DNA from 4 places in the Streptomyces sp. KR55 genome. Region 1 is predicted to be linked to each of the others. Evidence: riboswitches for the same ligand, from Rfam matches in the RefSeq annotation. Region 1 holds a riboswitch; each other region holds the start of a gene.

The links. Region 1 has a riboswitch for cobalamin ahead of ACTWQJ_RS16110 (FecCD family ABC transporter permease). Riboswitches for the same ligand answer to the same signal wherever they lie in the genome.
Positions count from the first base shown of each region.
Region 2: linked by a shared signal. The riboswitch ahead of ACTWQJ_RS01775 (ribonucleoside-diphosphate reductase subunit alpha) and the one ahead of ACTWQJ_RS16110 (FecCD family ABC transporter permease) in region 1 are both predicted to bind cobalamin.
Region 3: linked by a shared signal. The riboswitch ahead of ACTWQJ_RS43140 (energy-coupling factor ABC transporter permease) and the one ahead of ACTWQJ_RS16110 (FecCD family ABC transporter permease) in region 1 are both predicted to bind cobalamin.
Region 4: linked by a shared signal. The riboswitch ahead of metE (5-methyltetrahydropteroyltriglutamate--homocysteine S-methyltransferase) and the one ahead of ACTWQJ_RS16110 (FecCD family ABC transporter permease) in region 1 are both predicted to bind cobalamin.

Region 1 covers NZ_JBQQCE010000093.1:3,426-10,538, forward strand. The annotation lists gene ACTWQJ_RS16090 (protealysin inhibitor emfourin) at 1-26, opposite strand, end outside; gene ACTWQJ_RS16095 (M4 family metallopeptidase) at 48-1,121, opposite strand; gene leuA (2-isopropylmalate synthase) at 1,442-3,163, shown strand; gene ACTWQJ_RS16105 (TerB family tellurite resistance protein) at 3,458-4,153, shown strand; cobalamin riboswitch at 4,358-4,484, shown strand; gene ACTWQJ_RS16110 (FecCD family ABC transporter permease) at 4,587-5,627, shown strand; gene ACTWQJ_RS16115 (ABC transporter ATP-binding protein) at 5,629-6,387, shown strand; gene ACTWQJ_RS16120 (ABC transporter substrate-binding protein) at 6,396-7,113, shown strand, end outside.
Region 2 covers NZ_JBQQCE010000006.1:28,311-35,423, reverse strand. The annotation lists gene ACTWQJ_RS01790 (GlxA family transcriptional regulator) at 1-962, opposite strand, end outside; gene ACTWQJ_RS01785 (hypothetical protein) at 1,056-1,298, shown strand; gene ACTWQJ_RS01780 (ribonucleotide-diphosphate reductase subunit beta) at 1,211-2,221, opposite strand; gene ACTWQJ_RS01775 (ribonucleoside-diphosphate reductase subunit alpha) at 2,221-4,602, opposite strand; cobalamin riboswitch at 4,726-4,861, opposite strand; gene ACTWQJ_RS01770 (GNAT family N-acetyltransferase) at 4,914-5,420, opposite strand; gene mctP (monocarboxylate uptake permease MctP) at 5,501-7,111, opposite strand; gene ACTWQJ_RS01760 (DUF3311 domain-containing protein) at 7,108-7,113, opposite strand, start outside.
Region 3 covers NZ_JBQQCE010000498.1:183-6,602, reverse strand. The annotation lists gene ligD (non-homologous end-joining DNA ligase) at 1-641, opposite strand, end outside; gene ku (non-homologous end joining protein Ku) at 713-1,699, shown strand; gene ACTWQJ_RS43160 (DUF4142 domain-containing protein) at 1,712-2,464, opposite strand; gene ACTWQJ_RS43155 (ATP-binding cassette domain-containing protein) at 2,570-3,409, opposite strand; gene cbiQ (cobalt ECF transporter T component CbiQ) at 3,406-4,155, opposite strand; gene ACTWQJ_RS43145 (energy-coupling factor ABC transporter substrate-binding protein) at 4,162-4,515, opposite strand; gene ACTWQJ_RS43140 (energy-coupling factor ABC transporter permease) at 4,512-5,204, opposite strand; cobalamin riboswitch at 5,235-5,418, opposite strand; gene meaB (methylmalonyl Co-A mutase-associated GTPase MeaB) at 5,479-6,420, opposite strand, start outside.
Region 4 covers NZ_JBQQCE010000110.1:13,828-20,940, reverse strand. The annotation lists gene metE (5-methyltetrahydropteroyltriglutamate--homocysteine S-methyltransferase) at 1-2,193, opposite strand, end outside; cobalamin riboswitch at 2,366-2,589, opposite strand; partial or broken gene ACTWQJ_RS18205 (3-hydroxyacyl-CoA dehydrogenase family protein) at 2,787-3,187, opposite strand; gene ACTWQJ_RS18200 (hypothetical protein) at 3,238-3,381, shown strand; gene ACTWQJ_RS18195 (hypothetical protein) at 3,429-4,559, opposite strand; gene ACTWQJ_RS18190 (UPF0158 family protein) at 5,724-6,056, shown strand; gene ACTWQJ_RS18185 (calcium-binding protein) at 6,068-6,382, opposite strand; gene tnpA (IS200/IS605 family transposase) at 6,580-6,996, opposite strand; gene ACTWQJ_RS18175 (RNA-guided endonuclease InsQ/TnpB family protein) at 7,025-7,113, shown strand, end outside.

The DNA.
Region 1 (7,113 bases):
CCCGTGCGCCTCACCTGAATACGCATGGGGATCTGTCTAGTACGGAACTACAGGGTGCGCACCCCCACCTGTTCCCAGGCCTTGAGCACCGCCTGGAACTCCTCGCCGCCGTCGCCGTACCGTGCCTTCGCGGCAGCGACGGTCAGCGTGGCGAACTCCGTGAAGTTCGCCCTCTCCTTCAGCTCGCCCCCGGTCAGCACGTCGTACCAGATCTGTCCCGCCCGCTCCCAGGCGTGCCCGCCGAGCGCGGTGGCGGCGAGGTAGAAGGCGTGGTTGGGGATGCCGGAGTTGATGTGGACGCCGCCGTTGTCGCGGCCGGTGCTGACGTAGTCGTCCATCGTGCCGGGCTGCGGGTCCTTGCCGAGGACATCGTCGTCGTACGCCGTGCCCGGCGCCTTCATCGAGCGCAGGGCCACGCCCGACACACGCGGGGCGAGCAGCCCGGCGCCGATCAGCCAGTCGGCCTCGGCGGCGGTCTGGCCGAGCGTGTACTGCTTGATGAGGGAGCCGAAGACGTCCGACACGGACTCGTTGAGGGCGCCGGGCTGGCCGAAGTAGGTGAGGTTGGCCGTGTACTGGGTGACGCCGTGGGCGAGTTCATGACCGATGACGTCGATGGGGATGGTGAAGTCCAGGAAGATCTCCCCGTCCCCGTCGCCGAACACCATCTGCTCGCCGTTCCAGAAGGCGTTGTTGTACTGCTCGTCGTAGTGGACGGTCGCGTCGAGCGGCAGGCCGTTGCCGTCGATCGAGTTGCGTTCGAAGGCCTTCAGGAACAGCTCGAAGGTGGCACCGAGGCCGGCGTAGGCGCGGTTGACCGTGGCGTCCTTGCCGGGCTCGTCGCCCTCGCCGCGGACCTTCTTTCCGGGCAGCTCGGTCCTGTGCCGGGCGTCGTAGATGGTGCGGTGCGGCTTGTCGGGCGCCGCCTCGGCGGGCGGGGCGACGGCGGGCGCGCCGAGGACCGTGGCCAGCCGGCGGTGGGTGCGCTCGTAGGCGTCGCGCTGCAGGGTCTGGCGGGCGGGACCGGAGAGCGCGGGGTCCTCGGCCTGGGCAAGCTTGTCGAGGACGTGCGGTGGAACGATGGTGCAGAAGACGGGCGTGAAGCCCCCGTTGGTCGTCATGCCCCAGCACCCTTGCACTGTGTTATGTCGCTGTCACCACCTGCAACCATGATTGGTGAAATGTGCCGACAAGGCGCCCCGGCGGCCGACTCCAAGTGGTATAGCGCACTTTTTGTCCTGTTTGTTCTCCTGGTCCCGCATACTGATACGGCCCCCCGCATCCGGAGGAGCTCGGCTAGCATGCTGCGCATCATGCGTTTCGGGCTGCTTCTTCTTAGCTGCCGCGGCGAGGGCCTGTAGTCGAGGCCGACTCCCTCCCCGCGGAGCTTGGCGTTGCGTCGTCGGCCGTCCTTCCGGACACCTTGAGGAGCCCACGCATCATGGCGAACCGCCAGCAGCCCAGTTCCATGCCGATCCACAAGTACGGCCGCTACCAGCAGGTCGACATCCCCGACCGCACCTGGCCCGAGAACCGGATCACCGCCGCCCCCCGCTGGCTCTCCACCGACCTGCGCGACGGCAACCAGGCCCTGATCGACCCCATGTCGCCGGTGCGCAAGCGCGCGATGTTCGACCTGCTGGTCAAGATGGGCTACAAGGAGATCGAGGTCGGCTTCCCGGCCTCGGGCCAGACCGACTTCGATTTCGTACGGTCGATCATCGAGGATCCCGGTGCCATCCCCGAGGACGTCACGATCTCCGTACTGACCCAGGCCCGCGAGGACCTGATCGAGCGGACCGTCGAGTCCCTGAAGGGCGCACGCCGCGCCACCGTCCACCTGTACAACGCCACCGCCCCGGTGTTCCGCCGGGTCGTCTTCCGCGGCTCCAAGGACGACATCAAGCAGATCGCCGTCGACGGCACCCGGCTGGTGATGGAGTACGCGGAGAAGCTGCTGGGCCCGGAGACCGAGTTCGGCTACCAGTACTCGCCGGAGATCTTCACCGACACCGAGCTGGACTTCGCGCTGGAGGTCTGCGAGGCGGTCATGGACGTCTGGCAGCCCGGCCCGGGCCGCGAGATCATCCTCAACCTGCCCGCCACCGTCGAGCGCTCCACGCCCTCCACGCACGCGGACCGCTTCGAGTGGATGGGCCGCAACCTCTCCCGCCGCGAGTACGTCTGCCTGTCGGTCCACCCGCACAACGACCGCGGTACTGCCGTCGCCGCCGCCGAGCTGGCGCTGATGGCCGGCGCCGACCGCGTCGAGGGCTGCCTGTTCGGGCAGGGCGAGCGCACCGGCAACGTCGATCTGGTCACCCTGGGCATGAACCTGTTCTCGCAGGGCGTCGACCCGCAGATCGACTTCTCCGACATCGACGAGATCCGTCGTACGTGGGAGTACTGCAACCAGATGGAGGTCCACCCGCGCCACCCGTACGTGGGCGACCTGGTCTACACGTCCTTCTCCGGCTCCCACCAGGACGCCATCAAGAAGGGCTTCGACGCCATGGAGGCCGACGCGAAGGCCAAGGGTGTCACGGTCGACGACATCGAGTGGGCGGTGCCGTACCTGCCCATCGACCCCAAGGACGTCGGCCGCTCCTACGAGGCCGTCATCCGCGTCAACTCGCAGTCCGGCAAGGGCGGCATCGCGTACGTCCTGAAGAACGACCACAAGCTGGACCTGCCGCGCCGGATGCAGATCGAGTTCTCGAAGATCATCCAGGCGAAGACGGACGCCGAGGGCGGTGAGGTCACGCCGAAGGACATCTGGGCGACCTTCCAGGACGAGTACCTGCCGAACTCTCAGAACCCCTGGGGCCGTATCCAGGTCAAGAACGGCCAGTCCACGACCGACCGGGACGGCGTGGACACGCTGACCGTGGAGGCCGAGGTCGACGGCGTCGAGACGACGCTGGTCGGCACCGGCAACGGCCCGATCTCCGCGTTCTTCCACGCGCTGCAGGGCATCGGCGTCGACGTCCGGCTCCTGGACTACCAGGAGCACACGATGAGCGAGGGCGCCTCCGCGCAGGCCGCCTCCTACATCGAATGCGCCATCGACGGAAAGGTTCTGTGGGGCGTCGGCATCGATGCGAACACGACACGTGCCTCGCTGAAGGCGGTCGTCTCGGCCGTCAACCGGGCGGCTCGCTGAGGGTTCGCTCCGCTGGGTTGGGCCGCGATAGGGGGGTGCCGCGATCGGTTGTCGGTCTTCTGCGGCGCCCCTGTGGCTGGTCACGCAGTTCCCCGCGCCCCTTTAAGGGCGCTGCCCTAACCGGGGTTCAGAGGCCCCGCTCGCCGTTTGTCGGTGGGCGGGGCCGTCGGTTTCCGGCCATTGACCTGTGCAGGTCACGGAAAGGTCTCGTCCTGGGTACTGACTCCGCCTCACCGATGTGGCTAACATCACGCAAGCGCGGCGATGTTGCCGTGGGGTTACGGGAGGTGCGACGTGCTGCCAGGACGGGGACGAAACGGCCGTGCCACCAGGCGTTCGCGCATGCTGGGCACCCGTACCGCATGGACGGCCGTCGGCGACGGCGAGTTCTTCTGCCCCGGCTGCGGGGGCGACCGCAACTACCAGCGGCTGACCGGCCGCCGCCGCTTCATCCTGCTCGGCCTGCCCGTGCTGCCGCGCGGCAACACCGGGCCGGTCGTGGAGTGCGCGGCCTGCCGGCGCCACTTCGGTGCCGACGTCCTCGACCATCCGACCACCAGCCGTTTCTCGGCGATGCTCCGCGACGCCGTGCACACCGTCGCCCTCGCGGTGCTGGCCGCGGGCGGCACCCGCACCCGTACGTCTTTGTCGGCCGCCGCGGGAACGGTGCGTGCGGCCGGGTTCGAGGACTGCACCGAGGAACAGCTGGGCGCCCTCGTCGAGGCGCTGGCCGCGGACACCGGACGGGTCTTCGGGGCGCCCTGCGGACCGGGGCTGGCCATAGAGCTGCACGAGGCCCTCGACCCGCTCGCCCCGCACCTCGCCCCGGCCGGCCGCGAGTCGATCCTCCTCCAGGGCGCCCGCATCGCCCTGGCCGACGGCCCCTACACTCCCGCCGAACGCGAGGTTCTCACCACCGTGGGCGCCGCCCTCACCATCACGTCGGACGAGGTGAGCCGTCTGCTGGCGGCGGCGCGGACGCCGTCCTGAGCGCGAACGCGAGACGCAGGGCCCAACTGGTCATCGTGGCCTACGAGTCGGGGCAGGTGACTCCTGCGACGATGTGACCGACAACCGGTCACCGTCCTTGGAGGGTGACGTCGAGCCCGAACCAGGGACCTCCACCCATACGAGGCTGCCTGGGCCGCTCCCGCGGGAACGCAGGGCGCCGATGTCGACCGATGCCCGGTTTGCTACGCTCCCCCCGCGTCCCGTGGGGGAAGTCCGGTGAGAGTCCGGCGCTGACCCGCAACGGTAAGCGTGGCCGCCCCGGTGGACGGTTCGCGCAAGCCCGATTACCCGCGGTTCGTGACCCTGTGACTGCTCGCCGTGGACTGCGGGAAGGGGATCGCGCGGTTCGGCCGTGCGGGCCGTCTCCTTGCTCTCGTTCATCAGGCGGCCCGAGGCGAAGGACCCGCCGACCGTGCGCCGAATACCCGTCGTGCCGCTGTCCCTTGGGCTCGGGCTGTTACTCGCCCTTTCCCTGCTGTGCGGGGTGGGCCTCGGTGCCGCCGGGCTCGGCTGGGCCGGCGTCTTCCGTTTCCTGTGGGCGGGGCTCAGCGGCGGGACGGTCAACGCCGGTGACGTCGCCCCGTACACCATCGTCTGGGAGATCCGGCTGCCCCGCGTCGTCCTCGCCGCCGTCGTCGGGGCCGGGCTCGCTGCCGTCGGGGTCGCCGTGCAGGCCATGGTGCGTAATGCCCTTGCCGATCCGTTCGTGCTCGGGATTTCGTCCGGTGCCGCTGTGGGAGCCAATGCCGTCATCCTGCTGGGTGTTTTCGCGGGGCTCGGGGTGTGGGCTCTGTCCCTGTCCGCCTTCGGGTCCGCGCTCGCCGCCATGGCGATCGTGTACGCCGTTGCCCGGTCCGGAACGCACGGGCTCACCCCGTTGCGGCTGATCCTGACCGGGACGGCTCTGGCGTACGGCTTCGAGGCCGTGACCACGGTGATGGTCTTCGGCGCCGCCCGCGGCGAGGCCGCCCGGTCCGCGATGATGTGGCTGCTCGGGAGTCTGGGCGGGGCGACCTGGGGGAAGGTACCGATCGCCGCCGTGACCGTGGCGGCCGGGTGGGCATGGCTTGCCCGGCGCGCAGAGTCGCTGAACGCCCTTGCCATGGGGGACGAGACCGCCGTAGCACTCGGAGTGCAACCGGCCCGACTACGGCGGGAGTTGTTCCTCGTCACCGCCGCCGTGACCGGGACCGTCGTCGCCGTCAGCGGGGCCATCGGGTTCGTCGGGCTGATGGTGCCGCATGTCGTACGGATGCTCGTCGGTGCCGATCACCGGCGCGTGCTGGTCGTGGCTCCCCTCGCCGGGGCCGTCCTGCTCGTGTGGGCGGATGTGCTGTCGCGGCTGCTGTTCGCCCCGGCCGAACTGCCGGTCGGGGTCATCACCGCCGTCGTCGGGGTGCCCGCCTTCCTGCTGCTGATGCGACGCGGCGGCTACGCGTTCGGAGGTCGTTGACATGCGGCTCGACGTCGAGGACGTGTCCGTCGCCGCCGGTGCGGTCCGGCTGGTCGACGATCTGAGACTCAGCGTGAAGAGCGGGGCGTTCGTGGGGCTCGTCGGGCCCAACGGGAGTGGCAAGTCGACCCTGTTGCGGTGCGTGTACCGGGCCTTGCGACCGAGCGGCGGTACCGTGCGGCTCGACGGTGACGACGTGCACGCGATGGATCCGCGGACCGTCGCGCGGGTGCTGGCCGCGCTGCCGCAGGAGTCGTCGGCCGAGTTCGACTTCACCGTCGCCGAGGTCGTCGGGATGGGACGGCTGCCGCATCAAGGGCGGACGGCCGCCGAAGACCGGACCGTCTGCGCCGAGGCCATGGACCGGACCGGGGTCACCCATCTCGCCGGCCGCGGGTTCCTCTCCCTCTCCGGCGGTGAAAAGCAGCGCGTCCTCATCGCCCGGGCCCTCGCCCAGCAGCCCCGTGTCCTCGTCCTCGACGAACCCACCAACCACCTCGACATCGCCCACCAGTTGGACATCCTGTCGCTCGTCCGCGCCAGCGGGCTGACCGTGCTGGCCGCGCTGCACGACCTCAACCTCGCCGCCGCGCACTGCGATCTGCTGTACGTCGTGGAGGGGGGCCGGGTCGTGGCCTCCGGGCCACCGCACGACGTGCTCCGACCGGAGCTGCTCGCCGAGGTGTTCGGGGTGCGCGCCCATCCCGTACGGCACCCGGAGACCGGCGCCGTCCAGCTTCTCTTCGACCTCCTCCCCTAAGGACCTTCATGCGCCAGCCCGTTGTCGCCGCCGCCCTCTGCCTCGCCGCCCTCGCCACGGGGTGCGGCGCGCAGGTCGACACATCGCCCGCCGACGGCGCATCGAGCGTCACCCTCACTAACTGCGGCAAGAAGATCACCTACGACAAGGTTCCGAGCCGTGTCGTCACCAACGACGTCGGGATCACCGAGCTGATGTTCGCGCTCGGCCTGGAGGACCGGATGGCCGGGTTCGTGATGCCCGACGACAAGGGCGACCTGGGCGGGGTGCCGTGGAAGGACGGCTACGACAAGGTGCCGTGGCTGTCGAAGGACCAGGTGACGAAGGAGAACGTCCTGGACGCCCGTGCGGACCTGGTCTTCGCCGGGTGGAACTACGGGTTCCGTGAGGACGCGGGCTTCACCCCGGACGCGTTGCGCAAGTTCGGCATCCCCTCGTACATCCTCACCGAGTCCTGCCGCAACGGCCGTACGGAGATCTCCCGGGGCATCATGCCGCCGCTGCAGGCGCTGTACGAGGACCTCACCAACCTGGGCAAGCTGTTCGGCGTGGAGAAGCGGGCGGCCGAGCTGATCGCCGGCTTCCGGAAGCAGGTGGCCGACGTCGAGGCGAAGGCACCCAAGGGCGCCGACCGTCCCAAGGTGTTCCTCTACGACAGCGGTGAGGACCAGCCCTTCACCTCCGGCCGATACGCCGCGCCCGACCAGATCATCGGCAAGGCGGGCG
Region 2 (7,113 bases), on a different contig from region 1:
CAGGCGGCCTGAGGCCCTCTGAACGTGCGCCGGTAGGCGTTCGGGGTCGTTCCCAGCGCCCGTACGAACTGATGGCGCAGCGCGGCCGCGTTCCCGAACCCCGTGCGGCCCGCGATCGCGTCCACCGTCTCGTCCGTCGCCTCCAGCAACCGCTGGGCCAGCAGCACCCGTTGGCGCAAGATCCAGCGGTACGGAGTCGTCCCCGTCTCCTGCTGGAAGCGGCGGGCGAAGGTGCGCGGGGACATCAGGGCGCGGGCGGCGAGCTGCTCGACGGTCACCTCCTGGTCGAGGTTGCGCTCCATCCACACCAGCACCTCGGCGACCGTGTCGGCCTCGGAGCGGGGCAGCGGCCGCTCGATGTACTGGGCCTGGCCCCCGTCGCGGTGCGGCGGCACGACCATCCGCCGGGCGATCCGGTTGGCGACCTCCGGGCCCTGCTCCTTGCGCACGATGTGCAGACAGGCGTCGATGCCGGCGGCGGTGCCGGCCGAGGTGATCACCGGGTCCTCGTCGACGTAGAGCACGTCCGGTTCGACGATCGCCCGCGGATACTGCCGGGACAGCTCGGCCGCGTGCCGCCAGTGCACGGCACAGCGCCGCCCGTCCAGCAGCCCCGCGGCACCCAGGACGAAGACGCCGGAGCACACGCTGAGCACCCGCGCACCCCGGTCCACGGCCCGGTTCAGGGCGTCGAGCAGCTCGGGCGGGAAGCTCCGGGACTCGTAGCACGCACCGGCCGGTACGGCGATCAGGTCGGCCGTCTCCAGACGCTCCAACCCGTGCTCGACCTGCATCGAGAAGCCGGCGTTGGAGCGCAGCACCGGCCCCTCGGCCGAGGCGACCGCGAAGTCGTACACGGGCAGTCCGTCGTCGCTGCGGTCGATACCGAAGACCTCGCAGATGACGCCGAGTTCGAAGGGGTTCACGCCGTCGACGAGGACGGCGGCCACGTTCTGCAGCATGCCCCCAGTGTGCCTCAGGAGTGGCAGTAATTCGAGGATCTACGGCAGACCTGCCACTGTTGGTAAGGAGTATCCGGCGCGACAGTGGTGTCTATGAACACGAACCAGATCGAAGCCCTGATCGGAATGCTGGCCGTCCTCGCACTCTTCGCGATCATGGTCCTCCCCTCACTGATCGGCATCGCCCACGACCGGCGCGTCGACCGACAGCTCAGGGAGGCCCAGGACCACCACAGGGAGAAGGAGGCTCAGAAGTCCTCGTCCAGGTCGACGGTGCCCTCCACCGCCACCTGGTACGCCGAGGGACGCCGCTCGAAGAAGTTGGTGAGCTCCTGAACTCCCTGCAGCTCCATGAAGGAGAAGGGGTTCTCGGAGCCGTACACCGGGGCGAAGCCGAGGCGCGTGAGGCGCTGGTCGGCGACGCACTCCAGGTACTGCCGCATCGAGTCGGTGTTCATGCCCGGGAGGCCGTCACCGCACAGGTCGCGCGCGAACTGCAGCTCGGCCTCGACGGCCTCCCGCAGCATGTCGGTGACCTGCTGCTGGAGCGCCTCGTCGAACAGCTCCGGCTCCTCCTTGCGGACGGTGTCCACGATGTCGAAGGCGAAGCTCATGTGCATCGTCTCGTCACGGAACACCCAGTTGGTGCCGGTGGCCAGGCCGTGCAGCAGGCCCCGGCTGCGGAACCAGTAGACGTATGCGAAGGCGCCGTAGAAGAACAGGCCCTCGATGCACGCGGCGAAGCAGATGAGGTTGAGCAGGAAGCGGCGACGGTCGGCCTGTGTCTCCAGGCGGTCGATCGACTCCACCGAGTCCATCCACTTGAAGCAGAACTCGGCCTTCTCGCGGATGGAGGGGATGTTCTCGACCGCCGCGAAGGCCGCCGCGCGGTCCTCCGGGTCGGGGAGGTAGGTGTCCAGCAGCGTCAAGTAGAACTGGACGTGGACGGCCTCCTCGAAGAGCTGACGACTCAGGTACAGCCGGGCCTCGGGGGAGTTGATGTGCTTGTAGAGCGTCAGCACCAGGTTGTTGGCCACGATCGAGTCGCCCGTCGCGAAGAAGGCGACCAGACGGCCGATCAGGTGCTGCTCACCATGTGACAGTTTGGCGAGATCTGACACATCCGAATGGAGGTCGACCTCCTCCACGGTCCAGGTGTTCTTGATGGCGTCCCGGTAGCGCTCGTAGAAGTCCGGGTAGCGCATGGGGCGCAGGGTCAGCTCGAAGCCGGGATCGAGCAGGTTCTGATTGCTGGGCATTACTGGCAGGCCTCGCAGGACTCGGGGTTTTCCAGGGAGCAGGCGACCGCCTCGTCGGGGGCCGGCTGCTGTACGGGGACGGTGGCTTGCGCCGCGCGGGCGATGCGGGTCGCCGGGCGGGAGCGGAGGTAGTACGTCGTCTTCAGGCCCTGCTTCCAGGCGTACGCGTACATCGAGGAGAGCTTGCCGATGGTCGGCGTCTCCATGAACAGGTTCAGCGACTGGGACTGGTCCAGGAACGGCGTGCGGGCGGCCGCCATGTCGATCAGGCCGCGCTGCGGGATCTCCCACGCCGTGCGGTAGAGCCGCCGTACGTCCTCGGGGATCCAGGTGAAGTCCTGCACCGAGCCGTTCGCCTCGCGCAGCGCCTCACGGGTGCGGGTGTCCCAGACGCCGAGGTCCTTGAGGTCCTGCACCAGGTACGAGTTGACCTGGAGGAACTCGCCGGACAGCGTCTCGCGCTTGAAGAGGTTCGACACCTGCGGCTCGATGCATTCGTACACACCGGCGATCGAGGCGATCGTGGCGGTCGGCGCGATGGCCAGAAGCAGGGAGTTGCGCAAGCCCGTTTCGGCGATCCGCGCCCGCAGCGCCGCCCAGCGCTCCGGCCAGGCCGGCTCGACGCCGTAGTGGTCGGGGTGCAGAACACCCTTCGCGGTACGGGTCTTCTGCCAGGCCGGCAGCGGGCCGTTGCGCTCGGCCAGGTCGGCGGAGGCCTCGTACGCGGCGAGCATGATGCGCTCGGCGATGCGGGTGGAGAGGGCCTTGGCCTCGGGTGAGTCGAAGGGCAGGCGCAGCTTGAAGAAGACGTCCTGCAGGCCCATCGCGCCGAGGCCGACCGGACGCCACTTGGCGTTGGACCGGCCCGCCTGCTCGGTCGGGTAGAAGTTGATGTCCACGACGCGGTCGAGGAAGGTGACGGCGGTACGGACGGTGGCGTCCAGCCGCTCCCAGTCGATGCCGCCGGTCGCCGGGTCGGCGAAGGCGCCCAGGTTGACCGAGCCGAGGTTGCAGACCGCCGTCTCCCCGTCGTCGGTGACCTCCAGGATCTCCGTGCAGAGGTTGGAGGAGTGGACCACGTGACCCGGCTCGGCGGTCTGGTTGGCGGTGCGGTTGGCGGCGTCCTTGAAGGTCATCCAGCCGTTGCCGGTCTGCGCGAGGGTGCGCATCATCCGGCCGTAGAGGTCACGGGCCGGGATGGTCTTCTTGGCGAGGCCTGCTGCCTCCGCCTTGCGGTACGCCGCGTCGAACTCCTCGCCCCACAGGTCGACCAGCTCGGGCACGTCCGACGGCGAGAACAGCGACCACTGCTCGTCGGCGTCGACCCGGCGCATGAACTCGTCCGGGATCCAGTGCGCGAGGTTGAGGTTGTGGGTGCGCCGGGCGTCCTCGCCGGTGTTGTCACGCAGCTCCAGGAACTCCTCGATGTCGGAGTGCCAGGTTTCCAGGTAGACCGCGGCCGCGCCCTTGCGCCGCCCGCCCTGGTTCACCGCGGCGACCGAGGCGTCGAGGGTCTTCAGGAACGGGACGATGCCGTTGGAGTGGCCGTTCGTGCCGCGGATCAGGGAGCCGCGGGAGCGGATGCGGGAGTACGCGATGCCGATGCCGCCGGCGTGCTTGGAGAGGCGGGCGACCTGGTGGTAGCGGTCGTAGATGGAGTCCAGCTTGTCCTTGGGGGAGTCCAGGAGGTAGCAGGACGACATCTGGGGGTGCCGCGTACCGGAGTTGAAGAGCGTGGGGGAGGACGGGAGGTAGTCGAGGCGGCTCATGAGCCCGTAGAGCGCGGCGACTTCGTCGACGGACCGGGGGCCCGTCTTTGAACCGAACACAGTGTCCTCGGCGAGGCCGGCGGCGACGCGCAGCAGGAAGTGCTGGGGCGTCTCGACGACCTTGCGCGTGTGGGGGTGCCGCAGGAGATAGCGGCTGTGCAGGGTGCGCAGGCCGAAGTAGCCGAAGCGGCCGTCGGCTTCGGGGTCGACGAGGGCGTCGAGGCGGTCGGCGTGGATGCGCACGAACTCGGCGGTGCGGTCGGCGATCAGGCCCTCGCGGTGTCCGACGGCGACGGACTCGGTGAAGGACGTGACGCCCTGGGAGGCGGCCTCGGCGGCGATGCTGATCGTCAGCAGGCGGGCGGCCAGCCGGGAGTAGGCGGGGTCCTCGGAGATGAGGCCGGCGGCCGCCTCCGTGGCCAGCTCGCGCAGCTCCGTCTCGTCCGCCCGCGCGGACCGGCCGCGCAGCGCGGCGGCGGCGACCCGTCCGGGGTCGGCGTCGGGGAGGTCGGCGGTCAGCTCGGTCAGGGTCCGCAGCAGCGCGGCTCCCGGACCGTCGCTCTCGACCGGAGGCACTGAGGCTGAAGCCGGTTCGGCTGGCGCGATGGTCACGTGGGGCTCTCCCTCGCTCGGCACGGGGCCTTGCGGAGGGCAGGGGGCAGCTCACGAGCGCACACGGCGTCGCGTCCACCGGCCCATTCCACGAGGCCCGGACGTCATGGCACCCGGGCCGGATGGCCGGGCGCACTGTCGGCAGGTCCTCGGACTGACTCTCGTACGACGACATGCGGGCATACGTGTACGAGTACACCGTTGCGGGACAGTTCCGGATTCGCACCGGATTCCCCTGCGCGACAGCGAGCATGAGCATACATCTTGTGCCGGGTTCGCGGAGCACCCCCAGATGTTGTGTCCTGCTGGTTTCAGAGCGTCAACTGGTAGGTGAGGAGAGTGATGTCGTCGAGGTGCGGTACGGGGTTCCAGTCGCGTTCGGGTGTGCGGGTGAAGCCCAGGCGTTCGTAGATCCGGTGGGCGGTGTGCATGGTGCGCTGGGTCGACAGGACGATGCGTGTGCAGCCGGCGATGGCCCGTGCGCGGACTATGCAGGTGCGGACGAGCGCCTCGCCGGCGCCACGGCCTCGCGCCTCCTGAGCCACGGCCAGCATGCGTATCTCGGCCTCGCCGGGGCCCGCGATGTCGGCCATGGGACCGCCGGACGGTACGAAGGTCACGCCGCCCAGGACGTGTCCGTCCGCCACGGCGATCAGGACGTCTGCGGCGGCGGCTCGCTTGGCCACGTCTCTCAGTTCGACGAGGTACTCGTCGCTCTCGCCGAAGTCGAGGAGGCCGTCCTGGAGGTAGGCCTGGGCGGTGATTTCGCCGATGAGCTCGTACTCGTCGGGCACTGCCTGCCGGATCGTGATGTCCATGAAGGCGAGTGTGCCGGAGGGGTACGGCAGCGGGCCGCCGAGTTTCTTGCTCTCGGCGTCCCGCTGGGGGTTTCGTGTGGTCAGTGAGCGGCGTTGGCAGTCGCCGGAGGCAGTTCCGCCTGCACTCCCGGGTCGCCCGCCTCCCCCGTGTAGTCCTCCGGGCTTGTCTCGTCGATGCCCTCCGGGGCCTTGGCGGCCTTCAGGGCGAAGGTGAGGACCACTGTCACGACCAGGTTCAGGACGAACGCCGTCAGGCCGATGTACCCGATCTCCCCGATCCCCGGGATCTCCGCCGACGAGCCGCCGAAGTGCTTCTGCGTCGGCGAGGCCACACCGTACGCGGCGACCGTGCCGTAGATCATGCCGACCGCCCAGCCGGCGAGCAGTGCCCAGCGGTGGAACCAGCGGGTGAACAGGCCGCCGACCAGGGCCGGGAAGGTCTGCAGGATCCAGATGCCGCCCAGGAGCTGGAAGTTGATCGCGACGGTCTTGTCCATGCCGAGGACGAAGATCAGCGCGCCCACCTTCACCAGCAGGGACACCAGCTTGGAGACCTTGGTCTCCTGTGCGGGCGTGGCGTCCGGCTTCAGGAAGTCCTTGTAGATGTTCCGGGTGAAGAGGTTGGCCGCCGCGATCGACATGATCGCCGCCGGCACCAGCGCGCCGATGCCGATCGCCGCGAAGGCGACGCCCGTGAACCAGTCCGGGAACATGTTCTCGAAGAGCTGGGGGATCGCCAGCTGGCCGTTCTCCACCTTGATACCGGCCGCGATCGCCATGAAACCGAGCAGGCCGAGCAGGCCGAGCATCAGCGAGTACAGCGGCAGGATCGTGGAGTTGCGGCGGATGACGTCCCGGCTGCGGCTGGACAGCACGGCCGTCACGCTGTGCGGGTACATGAACAGCGCGAGCGCCGAGCCCAGCGCCAGGGTGGCGTACGTCCACTGCGAACCGTCGGTCGGTACGAGCCCGCCCGCGCCCGCCTCGGTGTACTTGTCGCTCGCCGCGGCGAAGATGTCGTCGAAGCCGCCCAGCTTGATCGGGATGTAGATGATCGCGACGGCGATGACGAGGTAGATCAGCGTGTCCTTCACGAACGCGATGAGGGCCGGCGCGCGCAGACCCGACGAGTACGTGTAGGCGGCCAGCACACCGAAGGCGATCAGCAGCGGCAGGTCCTTGATGAACCAGTGCGTGTTCTCGCCGCCGCCGACGCCCAGGACGTCCAGCACGGCCTGGATGCCGACCAGCTGGAGCGCGATGTACGGCATCGTGGCGAGGATGCCGGTCACCGCCACCGCCAGCGACAGGCCCTTGGAGCCGAAGCGGCCGCGGACGAAGTCCGAGGTGGTGACGTAGCCGTGCTTGTGCGAGACCGACCACAGCCGCGGCAGGAAGACGAACATCATCGGGTAGATGAGGATCGTGTAGGGCACGGCGAAGAAGCCGGCCGCGCCCGCCGCGTAGATCGCCGCCGGGACCGCCACGAACGTATAGGCGGTGTAGAGGTCACCGCCGAGCAGGAACCAGGTGATCCAGGTGCCGAACGACCGGCCACCCAGACCCCATTCGTCGAGGCTGTGCTCGTTCTCCGCCTTGCGCCAGCGTGCGGCCAGGAAGCCCATGACCGTCACGGCGACGAAGAAGAGGATGAAGACGGTGAGTGCGACGCCGTTCACGCCGTCCTTCATGA
Region 3 (6,420 bases), on a different contig from region 1:
GGCCTGAGGCTGCGCGTCATCCGGTGCAGGACCAGCCGGGGCATCGCCTTCTCCGCCTCCATGGCGAGCTCCTTGGCGTACTCCGACACCTGGTCGGAGGGGGTCGGCCGGATGCCGGCCAGCAGATGAAGCCCCTTCGACCCGGATGTCTTCGCGTACGCGTCGATGCCGTCCGCCGCCAGCCGCTCCCGCAGCCACAGCGCGACCTCGCAAGCCTGGACGACGGTCGCCGGTGCGCCCGGGTCCAGGTCGAAGACCAGCCGGTCGGCCATCGCCGGCTCCTGGATCACCCACTGGTGCGTGTGGAACTCGGTCACCAGGTTCGCGGCCCACACTAGGCTCGGCAGGTCCTGCACGAGCACCATCCGGGCCGGACCCTCCGAACGGGGCACCTCGGCGGTGGTGACCCACTCGGGCGTACCCGGCGGCACGTTCTTGGTGAAGAAGACCTGCCCGTCGGGCCCGTCCGGGTAGCGCAGGAAGGACACCGGCCGATCCCGCAGATGCGGCAGCAGCACGTCGGCGGTCGTCGCGTAGTAATGCAGCAACTCGCCCTTGGTGAACCCGGTCGCCGGGTGCAGCACCTTCTCGAGATTGCTCAGCGCGACCCGCCGCCCCTCCACCTCTGTGATCGGCGTCATACGATGAGAATCACATGAAAACGGGTGATATCGCCTGATACTGCTTGATGCCGTCGCGAAAGGTGCTGGATGTGCGATCCATATGGAACGGCGCCATCTCGTTCGGCCTCGTCAGCGTCCCGGTCAAGCTGGTGAACGCCACGGAGAGCCACTCGATCTCGTTCCGCCAGATCCACACGGAGGACGGCGGGCGGATCCGGTACCGCAAGTTCTGCGAGCTGGAGGACCGCGAGGTCAGCGGGGCGGAGATCGGCAAGGGCTACGAGGACGCGGACGGGTCGATCATTCCGATCACGGACGAGGATCTGGCCCATCTGCCCCTCCCGACCGCGAAGACGATCGAGATCGTGGCCTTCGTGCCGGGCGAACGGATCGATCCGCTCCAGATGGACGCGGCGTACTACCTCGCGGCGAGCGGCGCCCCGGCCGCCAAGCCGTACACCCTGCTGCGGGAGGCCCTGAAACGCAGCAACAAGGTCGCCATCGCCAAGTTCGCGCTGCGCGGCCGGGAGCGGCTGGGCATGCTGCGGGTGGTCGGCGACGCCATCGTCATGCACGGGCTGCTGTGGCCGGACGAGGTCCGCGCCCCCGAGGGCGTCGCCCCCGAGACCGACGTCACCGTCCGCAACAAGGAACTCGACCTCGCGGACGCCCTGATGGACACCCTCGGCGAGGTCGACCTCGAGGACCTGCACGACGAGTACCGCGAGGCCGTCGAGGAGGTCATCGCCGCGAAGGCCGCCGGCGAGGCACCCCCCGAGGCGCCCGAGCCGGCGAAGGGCGGCAAGGTCATCGACCTGATGGCCGCCCTGGAGAGCAGCGTCAGGGCGGCGAAGGAGTCCCGCGGCGAACAGCCGGCCGAGGTCCGCGAGCTCCCCCGGCGCAGGACGAGCCGCAGCGCGCCCAAGGAGCCCGCGGGCAAGAAGTCCACGGCGAAGAAGTCGACCGCCAAGTCGACGCAGACGGGAAAGAAGACGGCGTCCACGAAGAGCACCGCGAAAAGCACGACGAAGAAGACCGCCGCGAAGAAGACCACGTCCCGCAAGCGCTCGGCCTGAGCGGGCGCCCCGTCAGCGGACCGTCGAGCTGGCCGTGGGTGCGGGCGTCGGGGAGCTGGTGTTCACGTCCAGGCCGGGGGGTTCGGTGAGGGCCACGACGGGGGCGCCGGGCTGCGGCGGGGGCGGGGTGACCTGCTCCTTGGGCAGCTTCGGCGGGCTGGTCTGCTGGAAGTTGACCTGGTCGAAGTTGACCATCTCGGTCTTCTCGAGCACCGTGATGTGGTCGAGCACCGTGTCGTTCGCCTGGTCGGCCAGCGCCCGGACCAGGGTGTTCTTGGTGCTGGCGCGGATCTTGGCGACGACCGGGAAGATCTGCCCGTGCGTGATGCGCATGATGTTCGCCGCGGTGGTGTCGAACTGCTTGCCCTGCTCCGCGTCCACCGTCGCCACGAACTGTTCCTGCTGCGGGGAGGCCTGGTTGGGCAGCGTGATGCCGAGCTCGGGAGCGATCTTGCGGCAGGTCTCGTCGAGCCGGGCGTGCCCGACCACCAGGTGCTCGCCGGCTTCCTTCATCTCCTTCGTCGTGCCGCGCTCCATCGCCATCAGGCCGAGCGGGTACTCCCACAGCCCGGCCGCACGCACCTTGACGACGAAGTCGCGGTCGGCCTCGGTGAGCGGCCCGTACGGGGTGTTGGCGATGATGCGATCCGGGGTGCTCGACGTGTTCTCGACCCCCAGCATGGCGGGGTAGGCGAGGGCGGCGATGGTCAGGGTCAGCGCGCCGCCGACGAAGACGGTTCCGACCATGCTGCGCGTTATGCGCATTCTGCCTCCTGGTGCGAACGGCTCCGGACGCCAAGGGATACGGATCTCAGGCGCCCGGCAATCATCGAGCCGGGTAAAAAACTGCCGTGCGCGGTATGGCATGCATCACAAGGCAGTCGCCGTCACGGCGGCCAGCTCCTCCGCCGTCCGCGGACCGGCGACGTTCTCACCCAACAGCCCCTGCGCCTGCAGCAGTTCCGCCGCCGCGACGCCCCACGGCAGCCGCAGCCCGGCCTGCCGGAGGAGGTCCGTGCGGGCCAGCGCCGTGGGCGCGGGCCCCGTGCGGACGCCGGACGGGGTGAGCAGGGCCGCGTCGTCGGCCCAGCGCAGCGCGAGATCCACGTCATGGGTGGCCATCACCACGGTCGTGCCGCGCGCACGGAGGGCGTCGAGGGTGGCGAGCAGCCGTTCCTGACCGTCCGGGTCGAGCCCGGCGGTCGGCTCGTCGAGGATCAGCACCCGCGGGCGCATGGCGACGGCACCGGCGATCGCGGTCCGTTTGCGCTGCCCGTAGTAGAGGAGATGCGTGGGCCGGTCGGCCAGCCCGGCGATGTCCAGGGCGTCGAGCGCCTCGGCGACGCGGGAGCGCACCTCGGCGTCGGACAGCCCCAGGTTCAGCGGACCGAAGGACACGTCCTGCGCGACGGACGCGGCGAACAGCTGGTCGTCCGGGTCCTGCACGACCAGTTGGACGGTGGTCCGCAACCGGGTCAGGCCCTTCCGGTCGTACGACACCGGCCGGCCCTCCACCGTCAACTGCCCGGTGTGCGGCCGCAGTCCGCCGCTGAGCAGCCGCATCAGCGTGGTCTTGCCGCTGCCGTTGCGCCCGAGCAGGGCCAGCGCCCGCCCCTCGGGCACCGCGAAGTCGAGGCCGTCGAGCACGACGGGGCCCTCGTCGTAGGCGAAGGACGCGCCCCGCAGGGCGACAAGCGCGGGCTCGCTCATGACAGCGGCCTTTCCAGTACGAAGGTGAGGGCGGCCAGCGCCGCCAGCAGTGCGGTGCTCGCGGCCGTGAAGCGGACGGAGAACCGGGCCTCGGGCACCAGGACACGCAGGGTGCCGTCGTAGCCGCGTCCGGCGAGCCCGGTCTGCAGCCGCGCCGCCCGGTCGAAGGCCCGGACGAAGGCGGTCGCGCCGAGCCCGGCCAGGGAACGCCAGGTCGCGGCCCGCGTGGTGTGGCCGAGCCGGGCGGCCTGCGCCTCCCGGATCCGGCGCACGGAGTCGAGCAGCAGAAAGCTCATGCGGTACGTCACCAGCGCCACGTCGACGACCGGCGCCGGCACCCCGGCCTGCACCAGCCGCGGCAGCAGATCGGACATCGGGGTGGTGAACGCGAACAGCAGCACGCCGAGCGAGGCGGCCGAGGTGCGCAGCAGCAGTTCCCCGGCGCGCACCGGGCCCCCGTCGGCCAGGGACACGAACCCGCCCGGCCCGCCGACCTGCACGAGCAGGGTGGCCGCTCCGGTCACGCAGAACCCCAGCGGCACCCGGTACGCCCGCCACAGGCGACGCCGGGGCACGCCCGCCGGACCGAGCAGCGCCACCACCGCCGTCACCAGGACCAGGGCGGCGCCCGGCCAGGGCGGCAGCGAGATCGCGAGCAGGGTGAGACCCAGCCCGAGCACGGCCTTGTCCACGGGGTGGCGGCGGCGCCAGCGACTGCTGTGCGCCGCCGCATCGATCGGCAGCACGGGGGCTCAGGCCCCTTCGGCCGGCGTCTTGCCCGCGTCTTCCCCGGCGTCCCTCAGAGCCCGCTGTTCACCCTGCCGCCGCCCGCGCCGTAGTCCGAAGTAGTAGGCGAGCACGCCCGCACCGATGGCGGCCTGCAGGGCGAACAGCGCCGACTCGATCTCGCCGGACGGCGGCTCGTACAGGGGCGTGAACCAGGGCTCGTAGTCCGGTTCGAGCTCGGTGATCGCCGTCTCCGCCTCACCGTCGGAGCCGGCGAACGGCTTCTCCTTGTCGTCGCCGAGACCGAGGGCCAGCGGTAGCACCGCGAGCGCGGCCACGAGGAGCAGCAGCAGGGCGTTGATCTTCGTGTTCCGGCTCATCGGGCCACCGCCCCGGTGCCGGCCTTCTGGGTGAGGAGGACACCGAGCCGGGTCAGCTCACCCCGGCTCGACTGCACCAGCAGACGCATCACCAGCACCGTGAGCAGCCCCTCGCTCACCGCGAGCGGGATCTGGGTGACGGCGAAGATGGAGCCGAACTTGCCGAGCGCGCCCAGGAATCCGCTGCCCGGGTCGGGGAAGGCGAGCGCCAGCTGCACGCTGGTGACGCAGTACGTGGACAGGTCGGCGACGAACGCGCCGCAGAACACGGCGCCCATCAGCGGCACGTCGTACCGGCGCAGCAGCCGGTACACCCCGTACCCGGCCCACGGCCCGACGATCGCCATGGAGAAGACGTTGGCGCCGAGCGTGGTCAGGCCGCCGTGCGCGAGCAGCAGCGCCTGGAAGAGCAGGGTGATGGTGCCCAGAACCGCCATGACCGGTGGCCGGAACAGGATCGCGCCCAGCCCGGTGCCGGTGGGATGGGAGCAACTCCCGGTCACCGAGGGCAGTTTCAGGGCCGACAGGACGAAGGTGAAGGCTCCGGAGGCGCCGAGGAGCAGTGTGCTCTCGGGGTGCTCCCTGACCTCACGGGTGAGTGACCGGACTCCGTGGACGACGAACGGCGCGGACGCGGCGCCCCAGGCGACCGCGTGCGCAGGAGGCAGAAAACCCTCGGCTATGTGCATGGCTCAGCAGACCCTCTCCAGCACCTCGTGGATGGTTGACGTGCCTTGGCCGGTCTCCTGGCTGACGGGTACCACCGCCCGTGCTCCGCCTTCCCGGATCACAAGGACCCAGTGGCTGCCCGTAAGGGCCGGAGCCGGACTTCCCGATCACAGTGGCGAGGGCCGCACCGGTGTTTCACCGGATTTCCCGTGCACCAAGGCGTGGTGACAGTAGTGCTCGGTCAGGGATGGAGACAAGCGCACCCCGGGAGGCGCGCGGGCGGCGGACGCCCGCTCACGCCCCGTGGGACGCGCCGTCGCCGGCCCTCTCGAAGGCGTCGAGCAGGCGCTCCGCCGCGAGCGTGGCCGTCAACTGCCCGTCCCTGACCCGTTGTTCGAGTTCCGGTGCGAGGGCCCGTACCGCCGGGTCCGCGTGCAGACGGCCCAGCAGTTCGTCGCGGACCATGCTCCAGGTCCAGTCGACCTGCTGGTCGCGGCGCTTGGCGGCGAGCCGGCCGGTGGAGTCCAGGAGGGTGCGGTGCTGCTCCAGGCGCTCCCACACGGTGTCCAGGCCGGTCGACTCACGGGCGCTGCAGTGCAGGACGGGCGGGGTCCAGGCGGCGTCCTTGCCGTGCATGAGACGCAGGGCGCCCGACAACTCCCGTGCCGCGGCGCGGGCGTCGCGCTCGTGCGGGCCGTCCGCCTTGTTCACGGCGATCACGTCCGCCAGCTCCAGGACGCCCTTCTTGATGCCCTGCAGCTGGTCGCCGGTGCGGGCCAGGGTCAGCAGCAGGAAGGAGTCGACCATGTTGGCCACCGCGGTCTCCGACTGGCCGACGCCGACCGTCTCCACCAGCACCACGTCGTAGCCCGCGGCCTCCATCACCACGATCGACTCGCGGGTCGCCTTGGCGACGCCGCCGAGCGTGCCGGCGGTGGGGGAGGGGCGGATGAACGCCGCCGGGTCGACCGCCAGGCGCTCCATCCGCGTCTTGTCGCCCAGGATCGAGCCGCCCGTACGGCTCGACGACGGGTCGACGGCGAGCACGGCGACCCGGTGTCCGAGCGAGGTGAGCAGGGTGCCGAACGCGTCGATGAACGTCGACTTGCCCACGCCGGGCACCCCGCTGACCCCGATCCGCCGCGCCTTCCCGCTGTGCGGCAGCAGCTCGGTCAGCAACTCCTGCGCCAGCGCCCGGTGCTGGGGCCGGGTGGACTCGACGAGGGTGATGGCCCG
Region 4 (7,113 bases), on a different contig from region 1:
GGGGATGGCCTTCAGGCCGGTGCGCAGCAGGTCGGCGGCTTCCTCGGTGCTCGGGACGCGGGGGGAGTGGATGTCGTACACGCCGGGTCCCGCCTCACGGGGGTAGCCGTGGGCGGCGAGTTCCCGGGCGACCTGCATGTGGGAGCGGGCGGCTTCCAGGCTGATGACGTCGGCGTCGAGGTCGTCGATGGCCTGGATGATGTCGCCGAACTCGGCGTAGCACATGTGGGTGTGGATCTGGGTGTCCGGGCGTACGCCGGACGTTGTGAGCCGGAAGGCTTCGGTGGCCCAGGCCAGGTAGGCGGGGCGATCGGAGGTGCGCAGCGGTAGGGTCTCGCGCAGCGCGGGCTCGTCCACCTGGATGACGGACGTGCCGGCGGCCTCCAGGTCGTTCACCTCGTCGCGCAGGGCGAGGGCGACCTGCCGGGCGGTGTCGCCGAGCGGCTGGTCGTCGCGGACGAAGGACCAGGCGAGCATGGTGACCGGGCCGGTGAGTATGCCCTTGACCGGCCGGTCGGTGAGCGACTGGGCATATGTCGTCCAGCGCACCGTCATCGGCTCGGGGCGCGAGATGTCACCGGCGAGGATCGGCGGGCGGACGTAGCGGGTGCCGTAGGACTGGACCCAGCCGTGCTGCGTGGCGAGGTAGCCGGTGAGCTGCTCGGCGAAGTACTGGACCATGTCGTTGCGCTCGGGCTCGCCGTGCACCAGGACGTCCAGGCCGGTCTTCTCCTGGAAGGAGATCACCTCCTGGATCTCGGCCCTGATGCGCTTTTCGTAGCCGGCCGGGTCGATGCGGCCCGCGCGCAGGTCGGCGCGGGCGGTGCGCAGTTCGCCGGTCTGCGGGAAGGAGCCGATGGTGGTGGTCGGCAGCAGGGGCAGGCCCAGGTGGGCGCGCTGGGCGGCGGTCCGCTCGGCGTACGGCTGGGAGCGGCGGGCGTCCGCCTCGGTGGCCGCGGCGGCGCGGGCGCGGACGGCCGTGTCGTGGGTGATGGGGGAGTGGGCGCGGGAGGAGAGGTCGGCGCGGTTCGCGGACAGCTCCGCGGCGATCACTTCCGTACCGTGGGCCAGACCCCTGGCGAGGGTGACGATCTCGGCGGCCTTCTGCCGGGCGAAGGCGAGCCAGCGCAGGATCTGGGGGTCGATGTCCCGCTCGGCCGCGGTGTCCAGCGGCACGTGGAGGAGGGAGCAGGAGGCGGCCACATCGACCCGGTCGGCCAGACCGAGCAGCGTGCCGAGCGTGGCGAGGGACTTCTCCAGGTCGTCGACCCAGATGTTGCGTCCGTTGACCACACCCGCGACCAGGCGCTTGCCGGGCAGTCCGCCGACGGCGGCGAGCTCGTCGAGGTTGGCGGCGGCGCCCTCGGTGAAGTCCACCGCCAGCCCCTCGACCGGGGCCTTGGCCAGCACCGGCAGGGCGTTGCCGAGCCGGTCGAAGTAGGAGGCGACCAGCAGCTTCGGCCGGTCGGTGAGGGCGCCGAGGTCGCGGTAGGCCCGCTCGGCGGCGTTCAACTCGGCCGGTGTGCGGTCCTGCACGAGGGCGGGCTCGTCCAACTGCACCCATTCGGCGCCGGCCGCCCGGAGATCGGCGAGGACCTCGGCGTAGACGGGCAGCAGCCGGTCCAGCAGGGTGAGCGGGACGAAGTCCGCAGGCACGCCGGGGGCGGGCTTGGCGAGCAGGAGGTAGGTGACGGGGCCTACCAGGACGGGCCGGGCGGCCAGGCCCAGCGCGAGGGCTTCCTTCAGTTCGGCGACCTGCTTGGTGGAGTCGGTAGTGAACACCGTGTCCGGGCCAAACTCCGGGACGAGATAGTGGTAGTTGGTGTCGAACCACTTGGTCATCTCCAGCGGCGCGACATCCTGTGTACCGCGGGCCATGGCGAAGTAGCCGTCCAAGGCGTCCGCCTCGACGGCCGCCCGGTACCGCTCGGGGATCGCGCCGACCATGACGGTGGTGTCCAGGACATGGTCGTAGTACGAGAAATCACCGGTCGGCACCTCGTGGAGGCCGGCTTCGGCGAGCTGCCGCCAGTTCGTGCGGCGCAGGTCGGCGGCGGTGGCACGGAGGACGTCGGCGGTGACGCGGCCCTTCCAGTAGCCCTCGGTCGCCTTCTTGAGTTCCCGGTTCTGTCCCTGGCGGGGGTAGCCGTACACGGTGGACCGTGCTGCCGCGGCTGCGGACTTGGTAGTCACGGAGATCTCCTTCGCGAGATGAATCCCTGAGATCCCGGGGACGGGACGAGAGCGCGAAGGGTGCGGACCGGGCAGAAGCGACCTCGCGCCGTACGTGATACTGCGCCGTCGATCCGCCTGGTATGTACGCCGACCCGCCCTCGAGGTCACCGGGATGTCCGTGCACGAGCGGTTCGTGCGCGGGCAGTTGGCAGGTCTTCGGACTCGCGGGCACGTCCTCACGACGTGAGGACACCTACTGGCCGTCGCTTCCCAGGCCCTCTTCACCGGACCCAGTGCGTATGACGGCGGTCGTTCCCGCTCACCGCTGCGGGGCAGTCCCGGATTCCCACCGGGTTCCCTCTTACGACGCATCCCGTCTGACGGACGGGGCGTACCAGCTGCACCGGCCAGCCTAGGGGGCGGTCCGGGGCCACGTCGGGTCACATCCAGCATTCGGATGGTGACGTGGCACACCTGACCGATGCGATTAAGGCAGGCCGAGGACGGGAACGGCCGCACACGCGCTTCCCGCCCTCCGCCTGTGAGCAGCCGCCGGATCCCTCGGCTGGCGGGTGCGGTCCGGGCCCGCAGCCCGGTCGCACGAGAGCCGCTCAGCCATGGCCGTACATGTGGAACCCCTCGGCCGGTCTTGCGGCCTAGCAGCCCCGCCTCCACCATCCGCTGGAGCAGTGGGGGCGTAGAGGGGTTCCTTGAACTCGTCGTACAGCGACTCGGCGATCGAGGCGACGGTGTCGAGGCCGATCAGGTCCGCCCAGCTTCAGCTGCCCCATGGGTGGACGCAGCCCAGTTCCATGCCGGTGTCGATATCGGTGGCGGTGGCGAAGCCGGATGCGGCCATGCGGATAGCCGCCAGCAGGTACGGGATGACCAGCGCGGCGACGACGAAGCCCGCCCGGTCCTGGGAGTGCACGACCGTCTTGCCGAGCATGTGGGTGGCGAAGTCCTCGACGGTGGCGACCGTCTTCGGTGCCGTGCGCAGGGAGGACACGATCAGCAAGCTCAGCCTTCCGGGGCGGCGTTGAGGCTGTCGACGATGGTGGAGTGGGCTTTCCGCTGCGTGTCGCGGATGCTTCGGGGGTCGCTGTGGCGGAGCGGCTGAAGCTGGCGGATGTCGTGACGCTCGACCCTCGGCACTTCCGGGCGCTCGTGCCCGATCATGTTCCCGCGTTCACGCTGCTTCCCTGAGGCGGGGAGGGAACGGCCCAGCCCGCCCGGTCTCGGAACGAGCGGGGCTATCGGAGGCCGTGGCGGTCGAGGCGGTGGATCAGGCCGGGGCGGCGCTGGTTGTCCTCGCGCAGGCGGGTCAGGCGCTGCCGGAAGTCCTTGTCTCGTTCGGTGTGCGCGTAGGCGTCGCGCAATTCCGTAAGGAGGGTGACGGCTTGGTCGTAGGCGCTGGTCTTCTTGGCGGCGATGTGTGCCTCGATCTGCTGCCAGGCGGCTTCGGCGTCACGGGCAAGGGCGGTTGGCTGTCGGTCGCGGGCTGCGGCTCGTACGTGTTCGGCGCGCTGTCGGCGTTCTGTGCGCCGCGTGTAGGAGGCGTCCAGGAGGTGGGCGGCGGAGCGGCGCCCGGGGACGGTGGTCGGGGCAGTGTTGCCGCGCAGGCGGTGCATGAGGTCGGTACGCAACCGGGGTTCGGGGCCGAGGGCGAGCCGCAGCAGCAGAGCGTCCTTCTCCTTCTGGGGCAGAGCGGCGATAAGCGGAGCGAGTTCCTTCTTCGTGGGCCTGGCCGACTTCTTGGGCGCGGCGGAACTGGCCTGGGCCGCGACCGCGAGCAGGTCGGCATCCACGCGCAGGAAGTCCGCGAGCGCGGCCTGCGAGGCGGTCAGTTCGCCGAGCCCGGCCGGGACGGGTGGCTCCGGGCAGGTGTGGTACTCCTCTTCGTCGTCGTCCTCGAGTTCCCAGGCGGTGAGCGCGGAGAGCCAGGCCAGGTAGAGAGGGCGCAGGTCGCCGGTGGCGAGTTCGTCGCGTACGCCGATGAGGGCCGCCAGCGAGTCGTCGGCTCCCTCGACCCAGTCGCCACCCTCGTCCTCGCTGGTCATTTCGAGCAGGAGGTGGGTGCGGGTGGTCCAGGCCTGGACATGGTGGTCCAGGCAGTATGGCTGTGCGGTATGCAGAGGCAGGGCTTGTTTGGGCAGGCGGAGCATCAGCCGGTGGGTGCCCCAGTTGGTGACGTACAGGTGGGCGTCGAAGTAGTGCTCGGTCATACGGCGCGGATTGCCGCTCAGGTCACCCCAGTTGTAGGTGTTGGTGAAGCTGGTGGCCGTGATCCGGGCCCGGGTGGAGATGGCCCGCAGCTGCTCCTGTTCCTCGCGGCTGAGCGGCCGCTCAAGCGCCTGGAACTCGTAATACTGGTACTCGCTCACATGGCGGACCCTATCGCCGCCGAGGGTGGGCGTGGACGCGGAGCGGCCACGGCGGCAGTGCCACCGGACGCTGCAGCGGGCGATGGAGCATGGGGCCAGAACGGAGCTCGCGGCCGTGCTGCAGCTGGCGCGGCAGGCTTTGGTGCAGCGACAAGACGCAGCGCCCCTCCGCAGCCACGATCCGAGCGCTGGGCGAGGTCCTCACCGGCGGTGACTTCTACAAGGGCGATGCGGTCACGGCCTTCGCCTGGCCGTTGCTACTTTCAGGCCAGCGGTCTCACCGAACTGTCCGGCGGCCGACTGGAGTTAACCGGGCGGGGCACGGGGCGCGCCGACGACTACCGGCCAGGTCCGGCGCCTGCCGTCGGGGCGCAGAGCACGGTCAGGATTCTGCCGGACTTCGACGTTGTGGCACTCAACGGTCTGGTCCCCGCCGAGGCGCTGCTGCTCGACGCGTTCGCGACCCGGTCGGCCGACCACGTTTGGACGCTGTCCACCGCCTTCCTGCTGAAGGCCCTCCACGCAGGCCGCAGCCTGAAGGAGGCCGCTTCCTTGCAGGGAGCAGCACAGGAGAGGAACTGCCGCAGACCGTCTCGGCCGCCTCCCGCACCGAGAAAGTACGGGATCTGGGTACGTGTCACCTGCTGGAGTGCGTGGACGAGGCACAGGCCGTGGTGATCGCGAAGGGCCGCAGGGCGGGCGCGCTGTGCTCCCGGATCTGTGTCCGAGGCACCTCATGGTGGCTCCCGGCGATCTGTCGGCCTTCCGCACCGCGCTGCTGAAACTCGGCTGCGTACTGCTCGCCCGGACCTGAGCGGGAGGATCACGCCAGGGCGTGGTCCGCGGGGCGTGGGCGCGTGCTCGGAGTGCGGTCAGGGCGGCGGCGCGGCCGGTGGGGGTGAGGGAGAGGGGGGAGCGGTGGCGGTCGCGGTACGCGAGGAAGCCGAGGGCCGTGCCGGGACGCAGTCACTGCCACTGGAAGTGGCGGGTGTCGTCGGGCTGAGGGGGCTGCCGTCGGCGAGGGTGGACGCTCGGCGGCCAGGCTGTGGCCGGCGGTGCCGTCTTGGTGCTGCGGCCGCTGCCGGTCGACCTGGAGGAACTCTCCGGTCTGCTCGAAGGAGACCCGGCCTGGGGCGGTGGTTGTATCGACCTGAACACCGAAGCGTGCCGGCCCACCCTCGCGGACACCGAGGGTCATGGGACGAGGATGAACCGGAAGGCACCGAGCGGTGGCTCCATGTCCCGCGCGCCGGATCGCGCTACGCCTACAGCGACATGGAGGACCTCATCACCACCCTTGACGACCAGGACCTCGCCCGGTTACTCGGCATCGCGATCCAGGGTCGAGGAGCGTTCCGCCGCTTCAAGGACATGCTGGCCACCTCACCGGCACAGCTGGGGCGGTACCGGCTGTTCGCCGGGGAACGGCAGTACGGCCGGGCCCGGGCCTGGCTCGCCGATCAGGGCTACCGGCTGGCGCTGTCGGGCGGCCACTGACCTGAGTGCCTTCACTGTCCCCAGTGCCGGTAGGCCTCAATCCACTCAGCCCCATCGGGCGCCGGATCCGGCAACGGAAGGTCGAGAATGCCGATCGCCTGCCGGTGCCTGCCTCGCGTACAGACCGCCACGATCTGGCTGCCGGGCAGCAGGTCCACCTTCTTCACAGTGACCTCGACCCCGAGAACGACCGTCTTGAACGGGACGGCCAGATGCTCTACGAGCATCGTGTAGAGGCCCGTGAGCTGCTCCTCTTCGTCGTAGGCATCCACGGTGGCCTGCGCGACCAGTTCATCGAGTTCCGCGTCACCCAGCTGCCCGTCCACACGGAACACCGTACCGGTCGGGCCCGCTGCTCCACTTCCTCGGCCAACTGCCCACCGCTCCGCCCTGAGCCACGACGGTCGTCTCTCCCGTGCCGACGGCAAGCATGCTGCCTCGTAGCGCTTACCGGGACTCTTGCAGAAAGCCCCGGCGTTGACGCCGGGGTTGAATGCATCTCAGGACTGCTCTGATCTGCACCTTAGAGCGGGCGTTGTTGCTGCTCGATGTACCGACGGACGATCGCCAATGGTGCTCCGCCGCAGGACGCCGAGAAGTACGAGGACGACCACAGATGCCCGTGCATGACGGCGCGGTTGATGTGGTCGGTGAACTCCTGGCGTATCCGGCGGGCGGAGACGCCCTTGAGGCTGTTGACCAGCTTGGAGACGGCGACCTTGGGCGGGTAGTCGATCAGGAGGTGGACGTGATCGCGTTCGCCGTTGAACTCCTTCAGCTCCGCCTCGAAGTCCTCGCACACCTTGCGCATGATCTCTTCGCAGCGTGTCAGCATCTCGTCGTTGAAGACTCCACGCCGGTACTTCGTCACGAAGACCAAGTGCACGTGCATCGCCGAAACGATGTGTCTGCCACGCCTGTAGTCGTTCTGCTCTTCCATGAGACCAGTCGTAGGTAGGTTCTTGGTTATGCAGCTCCGCTACAACTACCGGGCCTACCCGGATGCCATCCAGCGCCGTGCGCTGGCCCAGGCGTTCGGGTGCGCCCGCGTGGTGTG